Linked DNA regions of Gloeocapsopsis sp. IPPAS B-1203. The protein of the gene in region 2 interacts with the protein of the main gene of each other region in a pairwise test. Links are inferred from orthologs where the notes say so. Each region holds a gene or a part of one and is shown on either strand. Other genes may lie near its edges.

Evidence for each region.
Region 1: the proteins of CSQ79_RS13670 (region 2) and ftsZ interact in binary tests that used the Bacillus subtilis proteins (3 or more experiments, as listed by UniProt). The link is inferred for Gloeocapsopsis sp. IPPAS B-1203 from one-to-one orthologs.

The regions. Positions count from the first base shown.
Region 1 is NZ_PEIG01000001.1:289,357-307,235, reverse strand. What follows is about bases 14,497-17,485. They hold ftsZ (cell division protein FtsZ), read right to left. Parts: upstream 16,631-17,485; coding sequence 15,362-16,630; downstream 14,497-15,361. Other genes in these bases: gshB (glutathione synthase), read left to right, coding at 14,497-15,328. In the rest of the region: CSQ79_RS01470 (TULIP family P47-like protein), read right to left, coding at 1-394; CSQ79_RS01465 (TULIP family P47-like protein), read right to left, coding at 482-2,029; CSQ79_RS01460 (hypothetical protein), read right to left, coding at 2,597-3,160; CSQ79_RS01455 (type II secretion system F family protein), read right to left, coding at 3,262-4,485; CSQ79_RS01450 (type IV pilus twitching motility protein PilT), read right to left, coding at 4,831-5,967; CSQ79_RS01445 (GspE/PulE family protein), read right to left, coding at 6,024-8,024; nucleotide exchange factor GrpE, read left to right, coding at 8,273-8,959; molecular chaperone DnaK, read left to right, coding at 9,177-11,153; molecular chaperone DnaJ, read left to right, coding at 11,265-12,395; CSQ79_RS01425 (sulfurtransferase TusA family protein), read left to right, coding at 12,392-12,649; small ribosomal subunit biogenesis GTPase RsgA, read left to right, coding at 12,776-13,876; grxC (glutaredoxin 3), read left to right, coding at 14,097-14,357; more of gshB, read left to right, coding at 14,366-14,496; CSQ79_RS01400 (cell division protein FtsQ/DivIB), read right to left, coding at 17,644-17,879. UniProt on the Bacillus subtilis protein: Essential cell division protein that forms a contractile ring structure (Z ring) at the future cell division site. The regulation of the ring assembly controls the timing and the location of cell division.
Region 2 is NZ_PEIG01000006.1:382,176-393,709, reverse strand. What follows is about bases 1-2,768. They hold CSQ79_RS13670 (cell division protein SepF), read left to right. Parts: upstream 1-971; coding sequence 972-1,565; downstream 1,566-2,768. Other genes in these bases: CSQ79_RS13660 (DEAD/DEAH box helicase), read left to right, coding at 2,672-2,768; proC (pyrroline-5-carboxylate reductase), read left to right, coding at 1,780-2,589; CSQ79_RS13675 (YggS family pyridoxal phosphate-dependent enzyme), read left to right, coding at 1-584. Outside these bases: more of CSQ79_RS13660, read left to right, coding at 2,769-5,350; CSQ79_RS13655 (cytochrome-c peroxidase), read right to left, coding at 5,420-7,564; CSQ79_RS13650 (Nif11-like leader peptide family natural product precursor), read right to left, coding at 8,085-8,318; dxr (1-deoxy-D-xylulose-5-phosphate reductoisomerase), read left to right, coding at 8,885-10,081; CSQ79_RS13635 (tetratricopeptide repeat protein), read left to right, coding at 10,242-11,129; CSQ79_RS13630 (deoxyguanosinetriphosphate triphosphohydrolase), read right to left, coding at 11,237-11,534. UniProt on the Bacillus subtilis protein: Cell division protein that is part of the divisome complex and is recruited early to the Z-ring. Probably stimulates Z-ring formation, perhaps through the cross-linking of FtsZ protofilaments. Its function overlaps with FtsA.

The DNA.
Region 1 (17,879 bases), on a different replicon or contig from region 2:
CGGGGGGAATCTGCTCATAACCCACTTTATCAATCAAAAACTTCAACTCTTGCAGACCTGAACCGCGATCTAGCCCAGAGTAACTGGGCAACAACGTTAACTCAAGTGACATCACTACCGCAACACCTGCCAAAGAAATTTCTCGGGCTGTATCTTCTTCTCCCACAATCAAAAGCCCCTCGTGAATGGGTAGCTTCAGATACAATAATTTGCCGTCTCCACCAGGAACAATCTCCCAAGTGTTGAACTTCCCATTTGCAGAAACCGGTGGAGCTGAATCGAGCGCAGCATCGAAGGACATAACAAGCGTAGTACTGTTTGCTGCCAACGCCGCATTAATTCGACTGATACTCACGATAAAAACTGTATCCCAACCAAAGGTTTGCATAGCCATCTCCAAAAGCTGACACGGTATATCCTTTAGGGAAATTCACTCCAACCTCCTCAGAAAAAAGGAAGCCGGAGCGAAATGTATTGGAGCTTAGATTGTGAAACCAGGATCGCCACCCATCTGGAACGAGCCATTCAACCCCGCCGAGGTGAGCTTAAACTCAGAGGCGCCAGGCCACTTAATAGGAGCGGTCGAGTTTAACACTAATAAATCAATTGAAGGTAATTTCTCTCCAGCCTCACCACCAGCAACCGCAGCAATCAGAGCAGGTGTTGCTGCTGCGAATCCAGCTACTAGAGCAATGATGACTACTGCAACAATAGTTCTGGCTATACCTTTGATCACCGTACCCGCGACACCAAGTGCGATCGTGCCTGCCACACTGATAATAATTTCAGTCACAGTTACCCAAGTCGCTGTTTTTACCCAGTGATTTGTCCTTGGGTCTCTAGTTTGTTTGAAATCTAATGTCTGCGATCCATCCGGCTTGTTGACGACAATAATCTCTTGGTAGCTCGTGTTATCAACAAAAGTATCGATGCCTGGTGAGATATTGACCTTCGTGATCGTGTGAATTTGGATTTCATTACCAACAACCTGCAGCTCAAAGGTTTCAATTTCTGGCGTGTACCAGATTAACCCAACCTTGATTTTGTCTGCTATGACCGTTCTGGTGTTCTGAATCACTGTGTTGTTGTTCGCTAAAGTAAAATCGGTGTCGGATGCATTGGGGAAACCTTTAGGAAGACCTGGTAAAACCATTTTTTCTAAAAAACGCTCCATAGCAATTGAAAAAGATGCCCGTGCTTCTTCAGGAATTGCTGCTGGAGGCAAATGGTTTTCCAACCCTTCCGGACTCCGGTCGTCAGTCATATTCAGCACGCCGAAGTAGCTTTTTTCATCCGTAGCACCATCGGAGTAGCCATAGCTAGTATAAGTTGGTTTCAACCATTGAAACTGTTCTTGATCTGCGCGTTCATTGAGATTTACCGTGGAAAAAACGTAAGCAAACTGTATGAGGTTCGCATTAAACCACTCCAGTAGCGCACCAATCATCAGTGATTTAATAAATGTGCTGGGCGGATTCTGCGCAAACTTGAGATTTTGAATCACAACAGCTGGATCTTCTTCGCTACGCGCCTCTGGGTTTACCACCAAATCGTCTACTTCAACGTCACTGTCACTCGCTTTGAGTGCGTTCGAGCCTTGCTTCTGTGGTACGTACTTCAGATTTACCGAGATATAGACTTGTGAACCGTCTAGCGGATAACTTTTTGTTCCAGATGTCATGGTTCCAGTAGGAATGGGAATCGACAGATATACGATTTTGCCATCACCCCCACGGGCAACCTGCCAAGAACCAAAAGTACCCTGAATTGAGTAATTTTCTGATGGATCGACTGTGATCTCGAATGTTTTGGGATACTTATCTGACTTCATTAACGCCGAGTTGACGTCTGGTAGCCTAACCGCAAACACAGTATCCCAGCCAAGTGTTGGTGCTTCCGTAGCCAGTACCTGTGCTGGCAGCTGATCTCGCAAAAGAAAGGTGGTAGGACGAGTAGTACGAAGATGTGGCAGAGTAAATTCTATTGGTTTTTGGGCATGGCTAAGATCTAAATCCAAAACTTCTGGCATTATTAAATCCTCCTGAAAAGAAACCTAATAATCGCTAGTAATAAATTCTTGAATTTCTAGCATGTTTACTTGAAGTAAAACATTTTGCTAACAAAAGTTTTTTGTTAAGTAGCAGGTTATTAACTGTATTTTGCTAACGAAACCTTTTACTGCTTAGTAATTTAAGTTCTTGTCTCAGGATTAACAATGTGAAAAAGTAAAAGAAAGTGTGTATTTAAATCTAGCTAACTTATTGATTTGTAAAATAAGTTTTAAAAAGTAAGATTAGGTGAGTTTATGAAAAATCCGCAAAATTATTATTATTTATGAATAGCAAAAGTTTTAATTAATTAACATAGAGATTTATTTATATTGAAGACAAGTATCTCCTGCAAGTCTATATACATGTATTATTTCTCCAGACGGCTTAAGTTTCCTCTTTGCTGCTCAATAAAATAAATCATTAATTCAGTGATTTATACGGGTTATTATTTACCTTGTTAAGTAAAAAATACATTTTTATTAAATACTTTTTTGTTTATTTCTTCACTTCGTATTTCTTAGTCTTCAGCGTTAAACTGGGGAGCTTTATGAAGATATACGTTCTACTGAGTCTTGCTCTATTCCTATAGGTAGGGTTTCAGTCATGAATGGTAAACTTGCTCCTTGTAAACCTTTTTTAATACGTTCCGGTGTTTCATCAAAAATAACGAATAGAGGATGAATATTAGCTCCTTCATTTAACATATGTTGATAAGAAGAGGGTAGAATCCATTCGTAATCTTGATCAAGTAAAACCTGCGTTTGTCGCCAGCGCTTGAGGAAATCAGAAAAGTCTTCGTGTGGGCGATGAATGAAGACCATAATTTCAACTCCAGTTTTAATCTTCCATTCAGGGTCGCACATTAAAATCGCGACATCACACGGAAGTTGGATCGCAGTTTGTGTGATGTCGCTGCGTTCAGCCATAACAACTGACCTTTGACGCAATCGTACAATAGGTAAAGGAATCGCGATTAAACTTTCATGCGCACGTCGCAAGCTAGGAAGCATTTCTAAATAGAGGCGATATTGCTTCAGTAGTGCGATCGCACCAGCAGTATTTGCATACTCTGCTAAGCAAATTTGGTATTGAACGTTTTTTACACTCATAACTTAAATGCTGGTAATTGATAATTGGTAATGGGTAATTGGTACAAATATCTACTGTCTACTTCTCACTGCCGATACCTATTATGTCCAACTACTTAGTTTTAACCCAAACTCTCAAATACCTTAAACATAGGTAAGTACATAGAAAGCAAAATTAACCCTACCATACCACCAAGAACAACAATCATTATAGGTTCTAGAATACTTGTGAGCGCCTTGACTGCTTGCTCAACTTCATCTTCATAGAAATCAGCGACTTTCATCAGCATTTGGTCAAGTTCTCCTGTTTCCTCGCCAATACTAATCATTTGAATTGCCATTGGTGGAAATACTCGTTCTTTTTGCAATGCAATACTGATCATTCCCCCTTGTTGAATATCTTGTCGAGATGCATCTACTGCATTAGCAATAACTTGGTTTCCAGCTGTATCTCTCACAATTTCTAAAGCGGTTAAAATAGGAACGCCAGAACGAGTCAAAGCACCAAAGGTTCTGCTAAAGCGTGCTACAGCTGACTTTTGAATTAGATCGCCGAACAAAGGCATTTTTAAAGAAAAGCGGTCAATTGTTTCTCTACCAACTCGAGTTTTGTAGTAATTACGGTAAGCAAAGCCGAGAGCAACAATTATGATAGGAATCATCCACCAAAAACCTTGGATAAATCCGCTAATACTTAACATGAATTGTGTCAATACTGGTAATTCTGTTCCTAAATCTTGAAAGATGTTAGCAAAAATAGGAATTAAGAAAACAGTCATTCCAATAAAGATTGCAAGTGCTAGTAAACCTACAACAACAGGGTAAGCTAATGCTGATTTAATTTGATTTTGTAGTCGAGCTATATCCTCCAGTAACTTGGATAAGCGATTAAGAACTTCATCTAAAACACCTCCTACTTCGCCAGCTTGAACCATGCTGACATACAAGTTATCAAAGCAATCAGGATGCTTACGCATTGCTTCTGAAAGGTTGACACCTTGTTGTACATCTGAGCTAATTTCTAGTAAAGCTTTTTTAAGTTTAGGGTTAGAACACTGCTCTGCTAATACACTTAAGCTCCTAACAATTGCTACTCCTGCATTTACTAGAGCAGAAAATTGTCGAGAAAATACTGCTTTATCTTTAACAGAAACTTTTGATAAAAATAATGTTAATTGCTGCAGATCAATTTTGCTTAAATCGAATTCTGAAGATTGTTTGATTTCTTGAATAAATAATCCTTGATTTCTTAAACTAGAACGAGCTTCACTTGGAGATTTTGCAGTGATTTTCTCTTTTCTAATTTGTCCCTTAGAGTCTCTAACACTGGCTACGTAAGTAGGCATAATTTATAACTTGAATCATTCAAAATTAAGGAAATAATAATTGAGAAAATAGAAACATATGTTTTGAATTTACAACGCAATGTATAAATAAGAAAATTAAACTCAATTTTTAATATACTTCTTTGTTACCCTTAAATGTCCTAATAAAAAGTTACAAGCAATAACTAATATTTCCTGAAGTTTAAGTATTAGGAGGAGTATTATACATACACTAATTATGTCAACTTAACTTAAATGTGAGACAGTCTAGATTAGGTTAAGGGGCGAATGGGTAGGCATCTTGCCTACCCCACAATCTAAGATTTCATTTGGCAGAACGCGAGCTACTTAATAAAAAGCAAAAAATTAATTTACTAGTACTGATCTACCCAAACCTGGTTTAGCTGGTGTTGCATGAGCTGCAGGTATACTACCACCGATGAGACGTTGAAGCTCGTCAGGCTTAGAAGTTTTGGACATTGCAGCTTCGAGTGAGATAGTTCCTGCTTTATACAAGTCAGAAAGAACTTTTTCTAGAGTTTGCATTCCTAGTTTTGCGCCTGTTTGAATTGCCGAGTAGATTTGAGAAGTTTTGCCTTCGCGAATCAAGTTAGCGATCGCTGGAGTCACGATCATAATTTCCTGTGCCATGACTCTGCCAAATTCAGTTGGTTTAGGATTTTTACGCGGTACAAGTGTTTGGCTAAATACAGCAACAAGTGAGTTTGATAACTGTACGCGGATTTGCTGTTGTTGTTCTGGCGAAAACACATCTACCATCCGGTCAACTGTTTGTGCTGCCGAACTTGTATGCAATGTACCAAATACCAAGTGACCTGTTTCTGCCGCAGAAATTGCCAGCGAAATTGTTTCTAGGTCGCGCATTTCACCAACTAGGATCACATCAGGATCTTCCCTTAATGCTGCGCGTAGTGCGTTAGCAAAGCTTTTCGTATCTTCTCCGATTTGACGCTGGTGAATTAAGCTTTGAATGGGTTCATAAACAAATTCAATCGGGTCTTCAATCGTTAAGATGTGTTCTGAGCGCGTCATATTGATGTTATTAATCATCGACGCCAATGTTGTTGATTTACCAGAACCAGTAGGACCTGTAACTAGAACTAATCCTCTAGGTTTTTCGGAAATTTCCCGTACAATATCTGGTAGTTTCAAAGCATCCATGCTGGGAATTTGGGAAGATAGTGCTCGCAAACAAGCTGCATAAGTTCCGCGATCTTTATAGACATTGACACGAAAGCGAGCTAATCCTCGCACACCATAAGAGCAATCCAGTTCCCAGTTTTGTTCTAAGTGCTTGCGCTGCGTGTTATTCAACATCGTAAAAATTAAACGCTGGCATTGCTCCGCTGTAAGTGGTTCATAATCAGTCGGAGTCAGCTTGCCACTAATGCGGATATAAGGCGGTAAGCCAGTTGAAATATGTAAGTCAGAACCACCACAAGCAACAACTTGCTCCATGAGGTCTTCAATCATATATTCCATAGAATTTATCTCCTGATGTTTAAGTAGGGCACTAATTGCTAATCATTAATGGCTGTTTAATCTTGAAAACGTGGCGTCATGCAGTAGGGACATTCTAACCACTCTGGTTGTAGCTCCGCGCTACAAGTTTGACATTCTAAAGAACTCTTTCGTTTCGCTTTAAGTTCCGCCTCCAAGCCAGAATCAGTAAATGTGACACGTTCAACTTCTTCGAGTGTGGTCTGCCCTCGACGTACCAAGTCAAGGCTGTAAGATAGCAAGGTTTTCATACCATCTTCTACTGCAACTTCTTTAATGCGTTCGGTTGGCGCACCTTCAGTAATTAAATTTTGCAGCCGTTGGTTAATGCGCATCACCTCATACACGCCACAACGTCCTTTGTAGCCAACACCGCTACACTCTGGACAAAGTTCGCCTTGACTGCGGGCAGTGGCAATTTCTTCAGGCTGTAAAGCCTTTGCTTTGTAAAAAGTCACGCCATTGTCTTGCGAACTTGTTAAACCAAAGCGTGCTAACTCTGTAGAAGAAGGTGAATAGGGGATGCGACACGCTGAACAAACGCGTCTAACTAAACGCTGAGCAACAACACCAAGTAACGCACCTGATACCATAAAAGGCTCAACACCCATTTCATCCAAGCGGGCGATCGCACCTGCAGCATCATTCGTATGGAGTGTTGTTAAGACTAAATGTCCGGTTAGTGCCGCTTCAATTGCTGTTTTAGCAGTTTCTCTGTCTCGTGTCTCACCGACAAGAATCACATCAGGATCTTGCCGCAGAAAAGACCGCAAAATTGAGGCAAAATCCATACCTTTGTCACGAATTACCTGGACTTGAGTAATTCCTGGTAAAGAATATTCAATTGGATCTTCGGCTGTGCTGATATTGACCCCTGGCTCATTACGTTCTGCCAAGACAGAATATAAGGTTGTTGATTTTCCCGAACCTGTTGGTCCTGTCACTAACAGTAATCCAAAAGGACGACTTGCCATTTCACGGACAATCTCTAAACTTTCCTCGTCGCTAATCAGTTTGTCTAAACCAAGTTGAGTCGCTGAGTTATCTAAAATTCGCAAAACAACTTTCTCACCATAACGACTTGGTAAAGTACTCACGCGAAAGTCTACTTTACGTCCTTCAAAGACTCGTCGAATACGTCCGTCTTGGGGCATCCGCCGCTCAGCAATATCCAGTTCTGAAATAATTTTGAATCGAGCAACAACAGCCGGCACAATCTTTTTCGGTAGTGGCTCAAATGCTTGACGTAAAACTCCATCTTTACGAAAGCGAATTCGTAAATGTTCTTCTTGCGGTTCAATGTGAATATCCGAAACTTTTTCTTGCAAGGCTTTGACAAGAATTTTATTGACTAAAGCAATAACAGGTGCGGCCTCAGCATTTTGAATAGCAGCACCTAAATCTGCTTCAATTTCATCATTGGCATTTTGTAAATCAAAGCCCTCTAAGCCTTCGATCTCAGATTGAACATCAACTGATTTTTGAATGTCTCGCTGTTTTTGCTGTTCAACTTGTGCGTCGAGGTATTTGGAAAGCAACTGTTGGAAGTCTTCTTGCGTCATCACCATACGTTGCAATCCCAATCCTTTGGCACGGAGAATTCGACTCAAATAATCTTGAGCCTCTAGATGATCGGGATCGACCATCGCCACTAATACTGAAGGAGGGTCAGGATTTTGAGACAAAGGAATTAATTGAAAACGGCGGCAAATCTCAACCGGGATGAGCGTGTCGATCAAATTTGCGACTTGATTAGGGGCAATTTGATTGAGCTGAGGATCGATAAATTCAACGCCATAAACAATTTTGAGTTCAAAGAGTTGCTGCTTTTTATAAAACCTCAGTAAGTCAGGTGGGAGTTGACGTCCAGTTAGTGACTCTAATACTTCTGTTATGGGTCTTTTAGATTTACGACTTTCACTCAGAGCTTGCTGCATCTGTTCATTACTGACATACCCCGACTCAATCACTTTATTGCCGAAAGGAGAAAAGTCATTTTTGACGATCAGGGCACGCCGCTGTGAGGGGGAGTAAGTCATACATGAGTCGTGAGAGTTTCCGTAATCAAGTATTCCCAAAAAATTTGGCAAAGTTACTATGCAGCTTAAGGAATTAGAGAGGCGGGTAGTAGGGTAGTAAAGAGCAACAATCATCAAATCTCTCCCCTACTCCCCTAAAAAATTGTGGTGGGTTTTGCGACTTAGAGTGTAATTAGTGCATCCTAGAAAAGGTACGGTGAAACAAGTAACTATTTAACGTAGTTTCGAGTATCTAAGATTGGTGCATAATGGTTGACGAGGACAAACAAACAGAAATCTCAGAACAAGAGAGTAACACCTCAGCTGAAACAATGAATTTGAATGATAACTCCGAGGTAAATGCTCAAGTAGTATCAGCAAGCTCACCAGATGAAATAACGGGTGAGGAAAACGCTGCTACGGCTGCTGTTGATCAAGGACATCCAGAATTAGCTGAATTAACAGCGCAGGTAGAATCGCTCAAATCGCAGTTGGAGGAACGCACCTCTCAATACATAAGGATTGGGGCAGATTTCGAAAATTTCCGCAAGCGGACACAAAAAGAAAAAGAAGAAATTGAGCAGAAAATCAAGCGGGACACAATTACAGAGCTATTGCCTGTAGTTGACAACTTTGAGCGGGCACGATCGCAGATCAAGCCACAAACCGATGCGGAAATGACCATTCATAAAAGCTACCAAAGCGTTTATAAGCAAATGGTAGACACTTTAAAACGGTTGGGTGTTTCCGCAATGCGTTCAGAAGGAAGTCCTTTTGATCCGAACTTTCATGAAGCTGTAATGCGTGAACCTACGGATGAACATCCAGAAGGAACAGTGTTAGAAGAGTTAGTTCGGGGATATTTCTTAGGCGATCGCGTTTTACGTCATGCTTTGGTGAAAGTATCTGCGGCTCCCGAACCAGGAGAAACGTCAGAACCGAACCTAACTGAGTAAACCAAATCACATTGGCAATAACCTATAAGTAGGTGGGCAAATTAGAAAATATACACTTCCTTTGTGGGTAATGGGTAATGGGTAGTAGATATTCTTATCCAATTACCAATGACCGGTTACCAATTTTCACCCGTTTACTTATTTCGATGCCTTAGATGCTATAAATATCCCAGAAATGGCACAAACTATGTTCTAATTGCACTTACGACCAGAAAGCATGGGAAAAGTCATTGGCATCGACTTAGGCACCACGAATAGTTGTGTTGCCATCTTAGAGGGTGGTCAACCAATGGTTATTGCCAATTCTGAAGGAGGAAGAACAACCCCTAGTGTTGTGGGGTTTGGTAAGGGAAGCGATCACCTGGTTGGGCAACTCGCTAAGCGGCAACTCGTTACTAATGCGGAAAATACAATTTACAGTATCAAGCGATTTATTGGGCGTCGCTGGGACGATACTACTGCAGAACGCCAGCGAGTTTCTTACAAGTGCATTCAAGGGCGAGACAATACAGTTGATGTCCAAATCCGCGATCGCACCTACACTCCTCAGGAAATTTCGGCAATGATTTTGCGCAAGCTCAAACAAGATGCTGAAAGTCTTCTTGGTGAAGCGATCGTCCAAGCAGTTATTACAGTGCCAGCTTACTTTACAGATGCCCAACGTCAAGCTACCAAAGATGCTGGCACGATTGCTGGAATGGAAGTATTGCGCATTATCAACGAACCCACAGCAGCAGCCTTAGCTTACGGCTTGGATAAGCTAGAACAAGAGCAAAAAATTCTCGTGTTCGATCTTGGTGGTGGGACATTTGATGTTTCTATCCTGCAACTTGGAGACGGCGTATTTGAAGTCAAAGCAACTGCTGGTAACAACCAACTTGGCGGCGACGACTTTGATAACTGCATTGTTAGCTGGATGATTGCCTGTTTCCAAGAACAAGAAAACATTGACTTAGCTATAGACAAAATGGCACTGCAGCGACTACGGGAAGCAGCCGAAAAAGCCAAAATAGAACTGTCTAGCCTGGGTACTACGACAATTAATCTACCGTTCATCACGGCTGATTCAACTGGACCAAAGCATTTAGAAATGGAACTCACCCGCGCTAAATTTGAAGACTTGGTGAACCATCTGATTGCTGCGACAATCAAACCTATGAGTCAGGCATTAAAAGATTGCAGTTTACAGCCAGCAGATATTGACCGGATTATCCTGGTTGGTGGCTCAACACGCATTCCTGCAGTAACGAACGCTGTCCAAAAGTTCTTTAACGGCAAAGCCCCAGAACGTTCAGTCAATCCAGATGAAGCAGTAGCCTTAGGTGCTGCTATTCAAGGTGGAGTGTTAGGAGGCGAAGTTGAAGACGTTCTGCTACTCGATGTCACTCCACTTTCGCTAGGAATTGAGACGCTAGGAGAAGTCTTTACAAAAGTTATTGAGCGGAATACGACAATTCCAACCAGTAAATCACAAGTGTTTTCTACTGCAACTGATGGTCAATCGTCTGTGGAAATTCACGTCCTTCAAGGAGAACGCCCATTAGCAAAAGATAATAAAAGCCTTGGCAAGTTTCTCCTAACCGGAATTCCTCCCGCTCCTCGGGGAGTACCTCAAATTGAAGTATCGTTTGAAATTGATGTCAATGGCATTCTCAAAGTTTTAGCTCAAGACAAAGGTACGGGGCGCGAGCAAAGTATTAGTATTACAAATACTGGTGGTTTAAGTGCTGCCGAGATAGAAAGAATGCGTCAAGAGGCAGAAATCTACGCTGAGCAAGACAAAAAGCGTGTAGAAATGATTGCTCTACGCAACCAAGCAGAGGATTTGCTGTACACTTACGAATCAACTCTAAAAGACAACGAGCATTTGATCAGCGATCGCCTAAAACTTGAAGTCAGTCAAAAAGCCGCAGAGCTACGTTCTGTTTTTGGGGAGCAAACTACCTCAGTAGCAGAAGTCAAGCAAATCTTAAATAACTTCCAACAAACCCTGCTGTCAATTGGTACAGATGTTTACAAAAATGTTGACGAAGAACAAAACCAATCGGTTCAAGCAGCAGAAGTTGGCACTCCAAGCGAAAGCAAGCTTGAATCGCACTCAGGTACCGTAGAGAATGCTACGGTTGCAGAAGAATACAATTTTGATTTTGATGAAGATTACACAGTCACAGCTGATTATGAAGCAATTGAGTAACAACTATCAGTTCCTCTTAAAGTTGTAGTATGGGAATAATGACTAATGACTTAATTGTCAATTTAAAATTAAGAATTGTATAACTACTAACCTCGAGCAAAGCAGCGCTTTATGGCCCGCGACTATTACGAAATTTTAGGTGTTTCTCGTGACGCCGACAAAGAAGAAATCAAGCGCGCCTACCGGCGATTAGCCCGGAAGTATCACCCTGACGTGAACAAAGAATCCGGAGCTGAAGAGCGCTTTAAAGAAATCAATCGGGCTTACGAAGTGCTTTCTGAGCCGGAAACACGCGCTCGTTACGATCGCTTTGGTGAAGCTGGAGTCGCTGGTGGAGTTGGAGTCGGAGGATTCCAAGACATGGGTGACATGGGCGGTTTTGCCGATTTGTTTGAAAGCTTCTTCAGCGGTTTTTCTGGTGCAGGGCAACAAGCGCGATCTCGACGCAGCGGTCCTGTACGCGGTGACGATTTGCGCTTAGATCTCAAGCTAGAGTTTCGCGAAGCCGTTTTTGGTGGTGAAAAAGAAATCCGCATTTCGCACTTAGAAACATGTGAAGTTTGTAGCGGTTCAGGTGCGAAGCCTGGAACTCGACCGCGCACTTGTTCAACGTGTAGTGGTTCCGGTCAAGTACGGCGCGTGACACGTACACCTTTTGGCAGTTTTACCCAAGTATCGACTTGTCCTACATGTAATGGGACAGGACAAATGATTGAAGAAAAGTGCGATGCTTGTGAAGGTAACGGCGTACGACAAGTTACAAAGAAGCTGAAAATAACAATTCCTGCTGGAGTTGATAACGGAACGCGGTTGCGAATCTCTAGCGAAGGCGATGCAGGGCAGCGTAATGGTCCTCCAGGAGATTTGTACGTTTATTTGTTTGTCAACGAAGATGCAGAATTTCGACGCGAAGGCATCAATGTCCTATCAGAAATTAAGATTAGCTATCTCCAAGCAATCCTAGGATGTCGGATACAAGTAAACACCGTGGATGGGCCACAAGAGTTGTTAGTACCAGCAGGAACACAACCTAACACGGTAATTACTCTTGAGAATCATGGTGTCCCACGTCTAGGTAATCCGGTAAGTCGTGGAGACCATCTCATTACAATTTTGATCGACATTCCGACAAAGATTACTACTGAAGAAAGAGAATTACTAGAAAAATTAGCTAAAATTAAGGGCGATCGCACAGGTAAAGGTGGTCTAGAAGGATTTTTGGGAAATCTGTTCCAGCGATGAATCAAACGGCATCTCAACCTCACGCACAACTCGATTTGCGTGGTACTCCCTGTCCACTCAACTTTGTGCGGACAAAACTGCGCTTGGAAAAAATGTCTCCAGGGTCGCGACTAGAAGTTTGGTTAGACCCTGGAGAACCCATTGAGCAGGTTCCCGATAGCTTAATGATGGCAGGTTATTCAGTTGAACAAATCACTGAATGTAATGGCTACTTTGCCTTAATAGTCCAACGCCCAGGTGATGCAAATGCGTAAGGGGTCAGAGGACGCGCTTAGCGCAGACTTACGGTTCAGAGATCGGATGTCAGGAATGAAGTTCTACATGGAGTACAATTTTGCCCTCACGGGAATATATCTCTGGCGACGCTTGATGATTATTGCATGAGTCAGGAAGCTACTAGCACGGCAGATGTACCATTAATGGGTACAGTACTAGCAGTTCAAGCTAACTACTATCAAGTTCGCCTCAACCCCTCGCTCCTCGCCCCACTCTCCGAGAAGGGCAAAGCCCTACGCTCCTCACCCCTCCTTTTATGTACGCGGCGAGCGCGACTTAAGAAGTTAGGACAGCAAGTTATGGTTGGCGATCGCGTGGAAATTGTTGAACCAGATTGGGCAGGTGGTAGAGGTGCGATCGCAAGTGTTTTACCACGTAAGTCTCAATTAGATCGTCCGCCAGTTGCCAATGCTGAGCAAATTCTTTTGGTTTTCGCTTTAGAAGAACCACCACTAGACCCTTACCAACTGAGCCGCTTTTTGGTTAAAGCTGAATCTACAGGATTGGATGTTCGTTTGTGTTTGAATAAAAGCGATTTATTGACAATCGAACAACAGCAACAATGGCACAATCGCTTAGAACAGTGGGGCTATCAACCTGTGTTCGTCAGTGTGCGTCAGGGAAATGGTATTTCTGAAGTTAGAAATCTTCTCAAACTACGAATTTCAGCAATGGCTGGACCTTCAGGTGTAGGAAAATCAAGTTTAATTAATGCTTTGGTTCCGACAGTTAACCTACGTACCAGTGAAGTTTCTGGTAAGCTTAGTCGCGGACGTCATACAACGCGCCATGTAGAACTTTTTACCTTACCTGATGGTGGATTACTGGCAGATACTCCTGGTTTCAATCAACCAGATTTGAATTATCACCCACACGAGTTAGTCAATTTCTTTCCTGAAGCACGACAGCGGCTAACCCAACAAACTTGTCAATTTAGTGATTGTTTGCATCGCGATGAGCCAAATTGTGCTGTGCGAGGTGATTGGGAGCGATACGAGCATTATTTAGCTTTTCTCGAAGACGCGATCGCACATCAAGAACAGATCGATCAACAAGCCGATCCTGAATCAAGTTTGAAGCTGAAAACGAAGCGCGGTAGAAGACAATACGAACCAAAGTTAGAAACGAAATACCGACGGCATTCACGACGAACTCAACATCAAGCATTACAAGAGTTGTATCAAGAAGCCGATGAGCTGCAGTAGTTTAGAAGAGGTCGAGAGTCAGGTGAAAGCTGTATGAATTTGTCATTCGTAATTGATATTTTGTAGAGAGGAGGAAACTTGCATAACGTCTCTTCTATTCTGAAATCAAGCCTTTTCAATCAACCGTTCTTCGCATACCGCATCAGCCAGAGTTTAAAATAAAGTTTAAGAATTATTGCTTAGTAGTTTTTTGTTCTTATTGTCATTCTCTCAATAGCTTATGAATCCCAACATTGAAATTTACACCTGGAGTAGATGCCCTTTTTGTATTCGTGCCAAGGCTTTACTCAAAGAAAAAGGTGTTGAATTCGCAGAATACGTAATTGATGGGGATGAGGCAGCGCGATCGCTCATGGCAAAACGCGCCCATGATAGACGTTCTGTCCCCCAGATTTTCATCAATGACAATCATATCGGTGGCTGTGACGATTTGTACGAATTGGAACTTCAAGGCAAGCTCGATCAATTGCTAACAGCGTAAAAAAAGCTATGAAACTTGCCTTTATTATCGATCCTATTACACGTCTCGATCCAGGACATGATACTAGCGTAGCCTTGATGGAAGCCGCACAAGCATTAGGTCATTCTGTTTGGATAACTCAAGCGAATCTTCTCAGTGTCGTAGCCGGCAAAGCTTGGGCTATGTTGGAACGAGTCGAGCTAAAGCCTGTGGAACTCGTACAAGGACGATGGGTAGTAAAAACTCCTTGGTTTGAATTGAGCGATCGCACTTTTGCGCCCTTAGACAGTATGGATGCGGTCTTTATGCGTACCGATCCCCCTGTAACGGCTTCCTACCTCTATGCTACGTACATTTTAGACTATATCGATCCTGCCAAAACCTTTGTTATCAATGATCCCCAAGGAATTAGGGCAGCAAATGAAAAGATGTATGCCCTGCAATTTACCAAATGGATTCCAGAAACAATCGTCAGTTCTGATAAACAAACAATTTACGAGTTTGTTGAAAAACAAGGCGCAGCCATTCTTAAACCTTTAGGAAATAAAGCTGGAGAAGGAATTCTCTATTTGGAAGCAGGCGATCGCAATTTTAACTCAATGGTTGAGTTAAGTACTTTGCAAGGAAGTGTCCCAGTGATGGTGCAGACTTACTTAGCGGCTGCCAAAGAAGGAGATAAGAGAATTATTCTTTTGGATGGTAAACCTATTGGTGCACTCAATCGACTTTCTTCAGGTAATGAATTTCGCAATAATATGGCAGCAGGTGGTACTGTTGCGCAAATCGATATTACTGAGCGAGAGCAGCAGATGTGTGCCGATATCGCCAGAAGACTGCATCAAGATGGTTTGTATTTTGTGGGAATTGATGTCATTGGTGGTTATCTTACCGAAGTTAATGTGACAAGTCCAACGGGTATCAGAGAAATTGATCGGTTAGAAGGTACTCGTTTAGGCGAACAGGCTATTCGGTGGATAGAAGCAAGACTATAGGCGTAGACGTCGATAAATCGTCTACGCTTTTTCCTAAGAGCGAGGATTCCGTCTTCTCTGGAGAAACTCAGGGATATCTAAACCTGGTTTTTCTACAGTTTCTATCTCAATAGCAGGAGGAGAGGAATTGGTTGGTGCTGCTTGTTGTGGCTTTGAAATAACTTTTACATTAGATAGTGGCTCTGCAGCAGCTTCTGTAGTAAATCCTGTAGCAATTACTGTAATTCGGATCTCACCTTGTAGCCTTTCGTCAATTACTGCACCAAAAATAATGTTGGCGTTGGGGTCTACTACTTCATATATTGTTTCAGCAGCAGCATTGACTTCATGTAAAGTCAAATCATGACCGCCAGTAATATTGAAAACAACACCCTTAGCACCTTCAATGGAAGATTCGAGAAGAGGAGAGGAAATCGCAGTATTTGCTGCTTCTCTGGCACGAGATTTACCGGAACCAATACCAATACCCATTAATGCTGAACCTGCATCTGCCATAATTGCGCGGACATCTGCAAAGTCAACGTTAACTAATCCTGGAATAGTAATAATGTCAGAAATTCCTTGCACACCTTGACGCAGGATGTCATCAGCTATCCGGAAAGCTTCTTGTACAGGTGTTTGCTCAGAAATCACAGATAGCAATTTGTCATTGGGGATCACAATGAGCGTATCGACTCGACTTTGGAGTGCCTCAATACCTTGTTCAGCTTGTGAGGTGCGTCGCCGTCCTTCAAACATAAATGGACGAGTAATGACTCCTACTGTCAATGCACCTAATTCTTTGGCAACTTCTGCAACGATTGGTGCTGCACCCGTACCTGTACCGCCACCCATACCCGCAGTGATAAAAACGAGATCAGCATTTTCTAAAGCCGCAGCAATTTCTTCACGCGATTCTTCAGCTGCTTTTTGACCGATCGCCGGATTACCACCTGCACCAAGTCCACGTGTCAACTTCTGTCCAATTTGCAACCGACGAGTTGCTGAGGTGTTTGTTAAAGCTTGAGCATCTGTATTGATTGACCAGAATTCAATACCACTGACCTCACTAGCAATCATGCGGTTAACTGCATTGCCACCGCCGCCACCAACTCCAATAACTTTGATATTAGCAACTCGACCTGGTACAATACCGTCCATTTGGTCGTCATGCTCAGGCATTCCTTTGGAATCATAATTTTGCCCAAAGTGAATTCCGGAAGAGTTGAAGGGATTATTAGAGTTGACACTCAGCGAGTAACCTGACTGTCCTGGAGATTGTGAGCTTTTCTCAGTTGGCTCTCTTTTACTGTTAAGCACCATTGGCATGAACAAGGTTATATAAACAACTTTTTATCTGATTTGGCTTAGAGTCTACTATAGGTTGACCTTCTTTGACTCTACAATTGCTCTTCGGTATGAGTGTAAGTTTCACTCTAACGTTAGGAAATTACCACTGGCATTGACTTAAATAGAGTGAATCAGGTAATAGATTAGTGTCGTTTTTCTTAAAGTTTAAAGGATTTAATTGGTGCTCGTACACAGTAAGTTGCTTTTGTTGAGATGATCGCGTAAGCGTAGTGCTGATCTCGATAGTCGTCCTAATAGACTTTATAATATGAGGTCTGTTAGCAAATAGCAAACTTGATTGCCTAAGAGCATGCATCAGCACATTAAGTTTTGGCAATTGATTTTGCTGAACGTAATTAATAGAGTTAATAACAGATTTCACGCTTGACTGTTTATTCTTCACAAAGTGTAGCTCCTACAGTTTGGATGCGACGTTCGCCTTAATATATGTATTTCTTAAGCTATATTCATTAAATTCGCATTAAGATAGCAATGTTTTTATTGGGTTTTTAGCAATATCTTGTCATGCAATCAGTCAATCTTTGAAACATCTCTTGCTTGTGTTAATGTGTGCTTTGCATTCTTTGATACAAAGACTTTTGCTCACTTTTTATTGTTAACTAACCAATTAGTAAGCCTTCTTTCTAAGGGAACATCTACACTATACTCTCAGCCTATAAACCTGAAAAATACATAAACGCATCTGAGCTATCTTAGTCATTGGCATAGAACTACTTCATTTTATTTTGAACAATTTTTAATTGTACTGACAATTTTGTTAATCGCAAAACTCTTACGGGAATTGCTATATACTATTTCCAAAAGATTTAGTGATACAAACTTGAAAGTTGTACTCAGCGAGAAATCGCAAAGGATATTTTGATTTTTATCAAAAAAAACTCATCACTGTTCAAAAAAAAATAAAGAAGATCTCTTGACAATATGACACCAAAGTTAACCCTATAGCGTATCAGGATTAACTATTTTTACTGGTTCATTTGTACTGCTGGAGTTTCCGGATTAGAGAGATCAATGTAAGCAATTTGACTAGAATTTAGTTGTTGAGGAAATTGCCGCATTTGATCGAGGACTTGTAGTTGTTGAGTTAATCTCGAACTATATGCACCAAGATGTACAATACCTAATTCGGTTTTGAGAATAATATTGGTTGGATCTTGGCAGTCAATCTCAGATATTTTAACTGGGCTACGGCTAACACTTT
Region 2 (11,534 bases):
GAGTGCGCGATTTTGGTGAAAGCCGCGTTCAAGAAGCTGCAAGTAAGCAGGCACAATTACATGACTTAACGGATATCACCTGGCACATGATTGGGCGGTTACAAACAAACAAAGCTAAAAAAGCTTTAGAACTGTTTGAGTGGATTCATTCGGTTGATAGCTTAAAGTTGGCACAACGTTTAAATCAACTGGCAACACAGGCGTCATGCAAGCCCAAAATTTGCCTTCAGGTGAAATTGCAAAGCGATCCAAATAAAACAGGCTGGACTGTACCAGAACTCCTTAACGACCTACCAGCACTTAACCAATGCGATCGCTTAGATCTTCAAGGTTTGATGACAATTCCACCGCTGGGATTAAATGATGTAGAAATTCTTAATTTTTTCAACCAAACTCGCGATCTTGCGAGTAACATTCAAGAGCAACATTGGTCTAACCTGCACATGCAGCAGCTTTCTATGGGAATGTCTCACGACTATTCCCTAGCAGTGCAAGCTGGCGCCACAATGGTGAGACTAGGTCGTATTCTGTTCGGCGAAAGACCAACACCGCCACAGGCGACAGCATCAGAAAACAACTGGTAAGGATACAACATTCATTTCTAACTGAAAACTCCGAAAAATTCAGTAATATCTCGGTTGAAGTACAGAGAAAAAAGATAGTATGAACCAGAGCATTGTGTAATTTTGATATTGAAGGCTACAAGTTGAGTTTTTGATACCTATCGGTTTAAAGCTTGTCAAACTTGAAGGTCTCCAATGTTGTCAAAGCGCTTTTCTCAATTGAGGTGACTTTGTATTTTCAAGGAAACCTGCCAGCAGAAAAGCCCCTAAATCAAACCTCATGCAGGAGTATGGCTTGAGAAAAAAAGTATGAAATAGCGCAGCCTATCATGCGATCGCATTCCTACTTGATTAAAATATGTTTTCCCAGTTAACTAATATGTGTGAATAGACAGGGAGAGTGCAACAGTGAGCAAATTTATCAAGACAATCAAAGACTTTGTTGGTTTGAACGATCCATATGCAGAAGACAACGATATTTATGAAGTTGTCGAAGAGGATGGCTATCGCCATACTTATCCACCTGAACATTCACAGCCAATAGAAGAAGATTTACGCCAACGGCGGCGCGTACGCGAAAGAATTACCTTAGAACCTAATTCCGAAGTAGGAGCAGCTTCGATGAATAATGTAATTGGAATGCATGAGGCTGGAAATCGGACGTATGAAGTTGTTGTGATGGAACCCCGCTCGTTTGAAGAAATGCCACAGGCAATTCAAGCCTTGCGCGAGCGTAAATCTGTTGTGCTCAACCTCACAATGATGGACCCCGATCTGGCTCAACGTGCTGTTGATTTTGTCGCTGGTGGAACTTACGCAATCGATGGTCATCAAGAACGTGTTGGCGACAGTATTTTTCTGTTCACTCCTATTTGCGTACAAGTAACAACTCAGTCAGGAGTCGTACAAGAAGTTCCTCAAACTCAGGTGCGGACAGAACGCACAACAGTTCACAGCCAAGCCTGGTCAGCAGATTCTACTCGAATTGCGCAGTCTAGTTAAGGCATATAGCAGGAGTCAGGGGACGCGCTTCGCGCAGACCTACGGTTCAGAGGTCAAAAGTCAAAATTATTTGTAATTATGGTTCTAAGCCTCTATAAGGTCTTAATCATCTCGCTCCATTGCTATGCAGCATCTAGATTCATGTGGTTTAGCTGATAGCTAATTACACGCTTCATTTGTTGCTAGTACTGTTCTAGACACAAGGATTGTTCAATTGTCTGTTAAGTTTGGGATTATTGGCGGCGGGGTAATGGGAGAAGCGCTATTATCCCGCTTGGTTTCTCAGAAAATATATCAACCAACAGAGATTATCGTTGGCGAGAAATCACCAGCACGACGCGACTATTTAGCAAATCAATACGGAGTTTCAGTTACAGATGACAACTATGTTGTCACTCAAGCTTCGGTACTGCTTTTAGCAATCAAACCGCAAGTATTTACAGCAGTGGCGGCTGAATTGGTATCTCCACTCACAAAATCTACACCACTTGTTATTTCTATCTTAGCAGGAGTGTCTCTATCGCAATTAGAAAAGGCTTTTCCTCAAGTTCCAATTATTAGAGCGATGCCTAATACTCCAGCAACAGTCGGCGCTGGAATGACAGCGATTTCTTTGGGTGCGCAAGCAGGCGATCGCGACAAGCAAATTGCCCAGCAGCTATTTACTGCGGTGGGAGAAGTCGTAGAAGTTCCCGAAACATTAATGGATGCGGTGACAGGGTTGTCAGGCTCAGGACCTGCCTATGTTGCATTATTAATAGAAGCACTATCTGATGGTGGTGTTGCAGCAGGCTTACCAAGAGCGATCGCCACTCAACTCGCTCTGCAAACTGTGCGTGGGACAGTACAATTGTTGCAAGAAACTCAAATGCACCCTGCCGAACTTAAAGATCGAGTCACAAGTCCAGGTGGAACAACAATCGCCGGCGTCACCGAGTTAGAACGTGCTGGATTCCGCGCCGGATTAATTGCCGCAGTCAAAGCCGCAGCAGTGCGATCGCAGGAGTTGGGAACTAGAGATTAGACAAAAAATTAGGAAATCATTTTAAAGTCTATAATTTAAGGTAATCAAGCTGCTTGTCTTCAAGTTAACTAACCTCAATTGAGTGAATTTGCAACTGTTTTCTGAACTAAATTTAAAAGAGATATTTCCGTTTGAACTCGATGATTTCCAGTTGGCGGCAATTCGAGCATTAAATGCTGGTCACTCGGTTGTGGTGTGTGCGCCGACAGGTTCAGGAAAAACATTAATTGGAGAATACGCGATTTATCGGGCATTAAGCCGAGGCAAACGAGTTTTTTATACTACACCCCTCAAAGCACTTTCTAATCAAAAACTGCGTGACTTTCGCGATCGCTTTGGTGCTGACATGGTAGGGCTACTCACAGGAGATGCCTCAATTAACCGCGACGCACCGATTTTGGTGATGACGACCGAAATCTTCCGTAACATGCTTTACGGAACACCTATAGGTGAAGTAGGAACTTCTTTAGTTGATGTTGAAGCCGTTGTGCTGGATGAATGTCATTACATGAACGATCGCCAGCGGGGTACTGTTTGGGAAGAATCAATTATTTATTGCCCCTCAGAAGTCCAATTAGTTGCACTGTCAGCAACAATTGCCAATAGTCAACAGCTCACAGATTGGATCAATCAAGTTCACGGTCCTACTGAACTTATTTACTCAGAATTTCGCCCAGTTCCTTTAGAATTTTACTTTTGCAATCCTAAAGGATTATTTCCACTGCTTGACAATAACAAATCTAAAATCAATCCACGTTTGAAGCCTAAGCCAGGAAGTAGTAATGCTTATGCCAAAGGTGGACGCCGCAATGGAGCGCGTCTTGAAGCCCCTAGTTTAGAATTTACCATTTCGCGATTAGCAGCAAAGGATATGCTACCGGCAATTTATTTTATCTTCAGCCGTCGGGGATGTGACCAAGCTGTCGCAAATATCGGAAATTTATCGCTTGTCAACTCAGCAGAAGCCGCACAACTACAGCAACAAATTGATGAATTTCTAGCACGGAACCCCGAAGCCGGACGCGCTGGACAAATTGAACCTCTTTATCGCGGGATTGCGGCACACCATGCTGGGATATTACCAACTTGGAAAGGGCTAGTCGAAGAACTGTTTCAACAGGGACTTATTAAAGTTGTTTTTGCAACCGAAACGCTAGCAGCAGGAATTAATATGCCTGCACGAACAACTGTTATTTCGACACTTTCCAAACGCACAGATCGCGGACACCGACTACTGAATCCTTCTGAATTTCTCCAAATGGCAGGGCGTGCTGGACGTCGCGGGATGGATAAACTTGGTCATGTTGTCACATTACAAACACCGTTTGAAGGTGCGAAAGAAGCTGCCTATCTTGCTACAGCGCAACCAGATCCACTTGTGAGCCAGTTTACGCCAAGCTACGGTATGGTGTTGAACTTATTGCAAACTCATACTTTAGAGGAAGCCAAAGAACTTGTAGAACGCAGCTTTGGGCAGTATTTAGCAACGCTATATTTGCAACCGCACTACGAATCTTTGGCACATCTGCAAGGGCAAGTCGCTCAAATTGAGGCACAGTTGCAGTCTATAGATATGGAACAGCTTGCCAAGTATGAGAAATTACGCCAACGCATTAAAGTAGAACGTCAACTTTTAAAGACACTTCACGAGCAAGCCCAAGAAGCACGGGTAGAGCAATTGGGTTTAACATTAAGCTTTGCCGTGTCAGGAACATTATTGAGTCTTCGCGGAAAACACGTACCAACTGCAACACCAATTCCGGCTGTTTTAGTTGCCAAGTCACCAGGTTCGGGTCAAGCACCGTATTTAATTTGTTTGGGACAGGATAATCGCTGGTATGTGGTGATGACTAGCGATGTTGTCGATCTCTATGCAGAGTTACCGCGATTGGAAATTGCGAGCGATCTGTTACCACCAGTCGAAATGCCATTGAAGCCAGGACAATCGCGTCGGGGAAATCAAGAAACTGCGGCGATCGCACTCGCAATTCCTGAGACAGCAGAACTCAATATTGCCCCCGAAGTTTTGGCACAGCAAGCAAAAGTTGCTGCTTTAGAAGCTCAACTACAAGCCCATCCTTTGCACAAATCTGACACCCCAGCAACGATTCTCAAGCGTCGCAACAAGAGTTTGCAGTTGCAAGCAGAAATTGCCGAACGGCAAGAAGAGTTAGGTCAATTATCTCAGCACCACTGGGAAGAATTTTTACATCTGATTGAAATTTTGCAGCGGTTTGGTTGCTTGAATGAGTTAGTGCCAACGCATTTAGGACAAGTCGCAGCAGCGATTCGCGGTGATAATGAATTATGGTTAGGACTTGCTTTAGTCAGTGGTGAATTCGATCAACTCGATCCACACCACCTTGCAGCAGCCGTAGCAGCACTCGTCACCGAAAATACTCGCCCAGATAGTTGGGTACGCTATGTTTTATCTTCTGAAGTTGAAGAAGCACTTGCCGGATTGCGTTCTACTCGCCGTCAGTTGTTTCAATTGCAACGCCGTTACAATGTAGCATTTCCAATTTGGTTGGAATATGATTTGGTGGCATTAGTTGAACAGTGGGCGTTGGGAGTAGAGTGGTTAGAACTTTGTGCAAATACAAGTTTGGATGAGGGCGATGTCGTGCGGTTGTTGCGTCGAACCTTAGATCTACTTTCGCAAATACCTCACATTCCTTATTTATCAGAAGCTTTACAGCGCAATGCATATCGGGCAATGCAACTATTAGATCGCTTTCCTGTCAATGAAATTGTGGAGTAGCAAGACATAATAAAAAAGCAATTAGCGCTAATTGCTAATTGCTCATTGCTAACAGCTAATAGCTTTAGTTCAAGACAAGAAATTGGCTCTCACACGACCGCCATTACGACCTACTGCGGGAAGTTCCAACAGCGTGCCATCAGTGGCGTGACCTTTACCATTATTGGTAACAGATGTAGTATCTCCTGGATGTCCGTTAGGAATAAGCAGTTGTGGGTGATCGAAGGGCGCTTTATCAGAACGCACGCGTTCATCAGTTAGGGCTTTGAGAAATTCTACTAAGTCATTTTTATCTTGTTCACTTAAGTTCAGATTTTCGATATCTGGATCTAAGTTGTTGATATTCTGCTCGTGGAAATCTCCACCGCGATTGTAAAAATCGATCACTTGACGTAGGGTTAATTGCCCGCCGTTATGGAAGTAAGGCGCGGTGAGTTCGATATTGCGTAGTCCTGGAGTTTTGAAAGCACCATCTACTGCTACGCGATCGCCTGCATCAACTGTGATATTAGGATTTTCGCCCAACAAGGCGTTAAATTTCCCTTGCTGTGCCAGCCGTGTTTCAGACAGTGGATTGCCAGAGGGGTCTTTTCCTCCTACTCCTAAGTCTTCTTGCGTTGGTCGTACGCCAATGTTATAGAAACCATTGTCATAAACTGCAGGTTGTCCGCTACCCATTTCCATGAGTTCGAGTCTTTCTTTGCGTACATTTCTCACAGATGCATTGGTAAATTCTGCACCACCATGACAGTTAATGCATTTAGCCCTACCTTCAAATAGCTCTTTACCACGTACTTGTGCAGTTGTTAAAGCACCTGTATTGCCTTCAAGGTATCGGTCAATTGGTGCATTATTTGAGACGAGCGTAGACTCGTACATTTGAATTGCCAGTCCCATGAACAGCGAGAAGTTGTAGTCTAAGAGCGTATATTGCTGATTTGGTAATTGATCAGGATCGACAATTCCATCTGCATCTGCGATTTGGTTAGCTTTTCTACGCACAAAACTACGGTTTCCAGTGTTGGGATCAACATTGATCAGATAAGCCGATCTCCACCATTCAGGCTTAAATGCTGCCTTAATCATTGCCGTGTAGTTTGTTTTTAACCCAGGTAATCTTCCTCGACTGAAACCACCAAGTACGCTATCGTCAGCCGCAACTAGCTGCTTGCCGAGTGGTCGCAACGCACGTAATTTCTTACCTGTCTCTCTAGGAAGTAACCGACGTTTAACTCGACCGAGTTTGTTGCCAATATCAGGGAAGATCCGACCTGTTGCAGATTCTTCAACCGAACTTAGCGGTGGTCCTACTGCTTGCGAAGCTAATGAGGCATTGTTTAGACTGATTTTGACTTCTTTTGGCAGTACTGCTGGTGTAGATGCCTTGATAACTCGCGCATCAGGATCTCGCGAACCGAATGGATTAACACCATTAAATTCATCTTGTGCTCTACCATCCCAAAAGTTACGGAAGTTGAATACCGCGTTAACTGTGCTAGGCGTGTTGCGCTCTGTTACCTGGCGAACGTTGGTGCCATTGACATGAAATACGGTGTCGGGTTGTACCGTAACGTCATCCTCTGCATTACCAGGAGTCGTATTGTTGAACTTAGTTAGCGGTACGCCTTGCGAACCTGCAACATCATTACTGTCTGCTAGCACTGCTGAAGAACGATTGTTAGGATCGGTAAGCTTGTGAAAGGGGAAGTCTCCAGGTTTGAGCGTATAGTTAGGTCCACTTCCTACACTAAAAGTTTGATCGGGATTGGGACTACCATCAGCATTAACACGTAGTAATCCTGGACTTAGTTGATTTTTGGCTCTGGTATCAGTTCCAGCATGAAAGTGGCAAGTTGCACATGCTTGAATACCATCACTGCCAATTTGCATATCCCAGAATAATGCTTTGCCTAAGCGGATAGCTGCGGCGCGATCGCTGACAAATTCTCCTAAGTTTGCTGGTTCAGGAATTGGTACAGTCTTGAGGGATGTTAACGGCTGCGAAGGTCCGTCAGGAACTAATTGCGCAGATACTGTGTGTCCTGCGAGTACTGCGATCGCAACCATTAATGCTACTGCAACATAACTAAATACTTTTCTTACTGAGAACTGATTTTTAAGTGTTTTTAAGCCTGATACTATTATCAGCAACTGAGAACTATGGCGTCCTTCTCTATTGGCTTTGTGAGAAAAAATACTTAATTTTCGATTCACACTCTCCGCCCTAAATTATTTACAAAACCTTGTTTGTTACAATTTTTTTGATTTTCTTTATATTCAAAGAATATAAATCACAAAAATAATTCTAGTCATTTTCACTGAGAAATATCTCTTCTACATAAAACCCATACATAACTCATACAAAACTCATCCAATTTGCATTAAATACAGTTATTTTGAAGATTTAGTAAAGCAAAGTTATTCAATTATGTAGATTGCATTAAGTTAATCCAATCTGCGAAGCAAGAAGGTCCGTATTATTTCTATTTGAGTTATGAACATTTCCTTGGGATTGCTCATTGTTCATTGTCATTAGCTAGCGCATTATTAAATTCAAGAATCATTTAAGTGCTTCTGACTATAGAAAGAGCAAAAATAAAATCCCACTCCTATCACGGATGGGATTAGTAACGCATTTTAATTTGTAATTTGCAGATGTAGCTTCTAATCTTAAAACTTGCACAATTTAGGATCGACGCACTCGAAACCTCACAGCTCAATTTCTCACGTAGGCTTATCTTGGAACTATATGTCGTCGAGGGGAAACACCTGGGTTAATAACTGCGGCAACTTCTTCTGGAGACAACTTGCTGATTGCTTGATCTAAGTCTTGCAGACTGAAATTATAGCCTCGCTGTGCTGCAATCTTGATAAAGGCTTCGGGATCTGATGTTGCTTTGAGTTTCTCTTGTAAGGCGTGATCTTGTTGTACAGCTTTAAAAAATCGGGCAGCGGTTTCTTGTGCCATGAGAATAAATCTCCTTTATGTGATTTCGTCCAACCGCACGCTAATGTCATGTTGGCGCTGCTGCAGCTACTTCTAAGTATAGATCTCTTACAGGCAAATTTACAGAATTCTTGACAGAAATTAAATAAACTGTAATCTAGGTAACTTGCAAATATTTTATTTAATGGTATTGAGAATCGATGGTAAGCGCGATCGCAACATTTCTGCTTCTGAATGATAGAATTGCAAAAGTCAAAAAATTATGAATGTCATTCTCAGCCGAATGCCATATAGCGCAGAATCTCGCGAGATGTTTCGCTTGGCTCAACATGACAGTTTAAGTACTTTGCAAGAAGTTTAATGCAATATCAACAGCAAACTTGATGCATGTGTTGAATACCGACAGAACTAACTCAAATAAGCAGAACGAAAAAATTTGGCAATCGCCACCCAAACCCAATTTATTGTTTATTTACAACACTGTTACAGCTTGCGATTTGAGGTATCAAGGTATCATCGCGTTGTGTCTACATCATCTTGTCCCCTTAGAATCTTATATTGGAGATACTGCTGATTCTTAAATTGTTGTGAAAGCGATTACTCTTCTTGGCTCTACCGGCTCTATCGGTACGCAAACCCTCGATATTGTGGCTCAGTACCCCGATCAATTTCAGATTGTGGGTTTAGCGGCTGGGCGCAATGTAGAAATGCTTGCTGCTCAAATTCGACAGTTTCAACCAAGTATCGCCGCGATTTGCGCTGAAGATAAATTACCCCAACTCAAAGAGGCGATCGCAGATCTCGATCCACAACCTATTTTACTGGCGGGTGAAGCTGGAGTGGTGGAAGTTGCGCGTTATGGCAATGCCGAAACGGTTGTTACGGGTATTGTTGGTTGTGCTGGTTTACTACCAACAATTGCAGCGATTGAAGCAGGTAAAGATATTGCTTTAGCTAATAAAGAAACGTTGATTGCTGGCGCGCCTGTTGTGCTTCCTTTGATTGAAAAATACAATGTGAAGTTACTACCAGCAGATTCAGAGCATTCGGCAATTTTTCAATGCCTCCAAGGTGTACCAAACGGAGGTTTGCGGCGCATTTTACTCACAGCTTCTGGTGGTGCTTTCCGCGATTTACCTGTAGAAAAGTTAGTAGACGTCCAAGTTACAGACGCCTTGAAACATCCCAATTGGTCAATGGGTAAAAAAATTACAATAGATTCAGCTACGTTGATGAATAAAGGACTAGAAGTCATCGAGGCGCATTATCTTTTTGCTCTTGACTACGATCGCATCGAGATTGTCATCCATCCTCAAAGTATCATTCACTCACTCATTGAACTGCAAGATACTTCTGTGTTAGCACAGTTGGGTTGGGCTGATATGCGCTTACCATTGTTGTATGCTTTATCGTATCCTGAACGTATCTATACCAACTGGGAACAGTTGGATCTAGTGAAAGCTGGCGATTTAACTTTTAGAGCACCCGATCACAAAAAGTATCCTTGTATGCAACTTGCCTATGCAGCGGGTAAAGCAGGTGGTTCGATGCCTGCGGTTCTTAATGCCGCAAACGAACAAGCTGTGGCGTTGTTTTTAGAAGAGAAGATTCGCTTTTTAGATATTCCTCGGTGTATTGAACGGGTATGCGATCGCCACGCATCTGATCATCAGATAAATCCATCCCTAGAAGACATTGTGAGTGCCGATCGCTGGGCAAGGCAAGAAGTTATTAACGCTTGTGAGGAGTCAGATAACAGTAAGATATATAGTCAACTCAAATAGTTAAGTTTTAAAGTATTGTGGAAACAATTCGGCATCTAGCTACGTAATAGTTACATACCAAGTTACCACATTGGTAAGTTATCACTAGGATTAGTTGAACAAGTTAAAAGTGTAAGTTGACACAAAAACTCAGCGTCTAGTCCAATAATCACGTAACGCTATGAACCGTATTTTAACTACTGTTACTATCTTAAGCATTGTTCATGTTCTTGGTAGTACGCCTGCTATTGTCAGTGCTCAAACACCACAAGCTACTCCTGCAAGTCCTGCAAGTAACCTTCAAGAACAATACGATGAAGGTGTAAACAGATACAATCAAGGCGATTTTAAAGGCGCGATCGCCAGTTTTACAGAAGTGATTCGTCTCGATCCTAACAACGCAGCTGCTTATGAAAACCGAGGTAATGCCCGCGATGACTTAGGAGATCGTCAAGGTGCGATCGCCGATTACAATCAAGCAATCAAACTTGCTCCAGACAATGCTACCACATACTACAATCGCGGTCTTGCTTACGACAGACTAGGAAACAACAAAGCCGCGATCGCCGACTATGATCGTGCAATTGAACTGAATCCCAAGTTTGCTTCAGCCTACAACAGTCGCGGTATTCTGCGTTTTGCAATGGGAGACGAACTCAGTGCTATGACTGATTTTAACCAGGCAATTGAGCTTGAGCCTGAGCGACCTGGAATCTACTACAATCGAGGTAATGTGCGGCGGCGTGGTGGTGATAATCAAGGTGCGATCGCAGACTACAATCGAGTATTGCAGTTGAATCCTCAAGATGCCGATGCCCATTTCAATCGGGGTATTGCCTATTACAATATGGCAGATCACCAAATGGCGATCGTAGATTTCAATCAAGCTTTACAACTTAACTCTAGCTATGCTGAAGCCTACTACAATCGGGCACTTTCTTACAGTGCTATAGGCAATAATCAGCAAGCACTACAAGATTTTCAGCAAGCCGCTAACCTCTATCAAGAACAAAAAAAGCCAGAATACTATCAAGATGCTCAAGAACGGATTAGAGAACTACAAGAATAAGCAGAGATAAGGAGACTGGGAGTTTTGAGTAACGCAAAACCTACCTAGTAAGTTCAAACCTACGGCTATACATAAACTCATCAATTACAAATTACGAATTAGTATAGCTACCTTCCACCACGTGGTAAAGAAATTCCTTTAATTTTCTTGAATAGAGAAACTGCGTATGAATCTGTCATTCCAGAAATATAATCTGTTACTTGCAAAATCTTTCGATAAAGGTCTTCATCAGTATCCTTAAAATTAGGTAAGAGTTTTTTAGTTAAATAGCTTTTCGATAAACTATTATTAGTAACAGCATTAACAAACTCTTCTAATAAACCACCAAGTACTTCATATCCTGCAACTTTTACTTCAACAACTTCGCAGGCTTCATACACATTTTCGCGCGTGAGATCTATGATT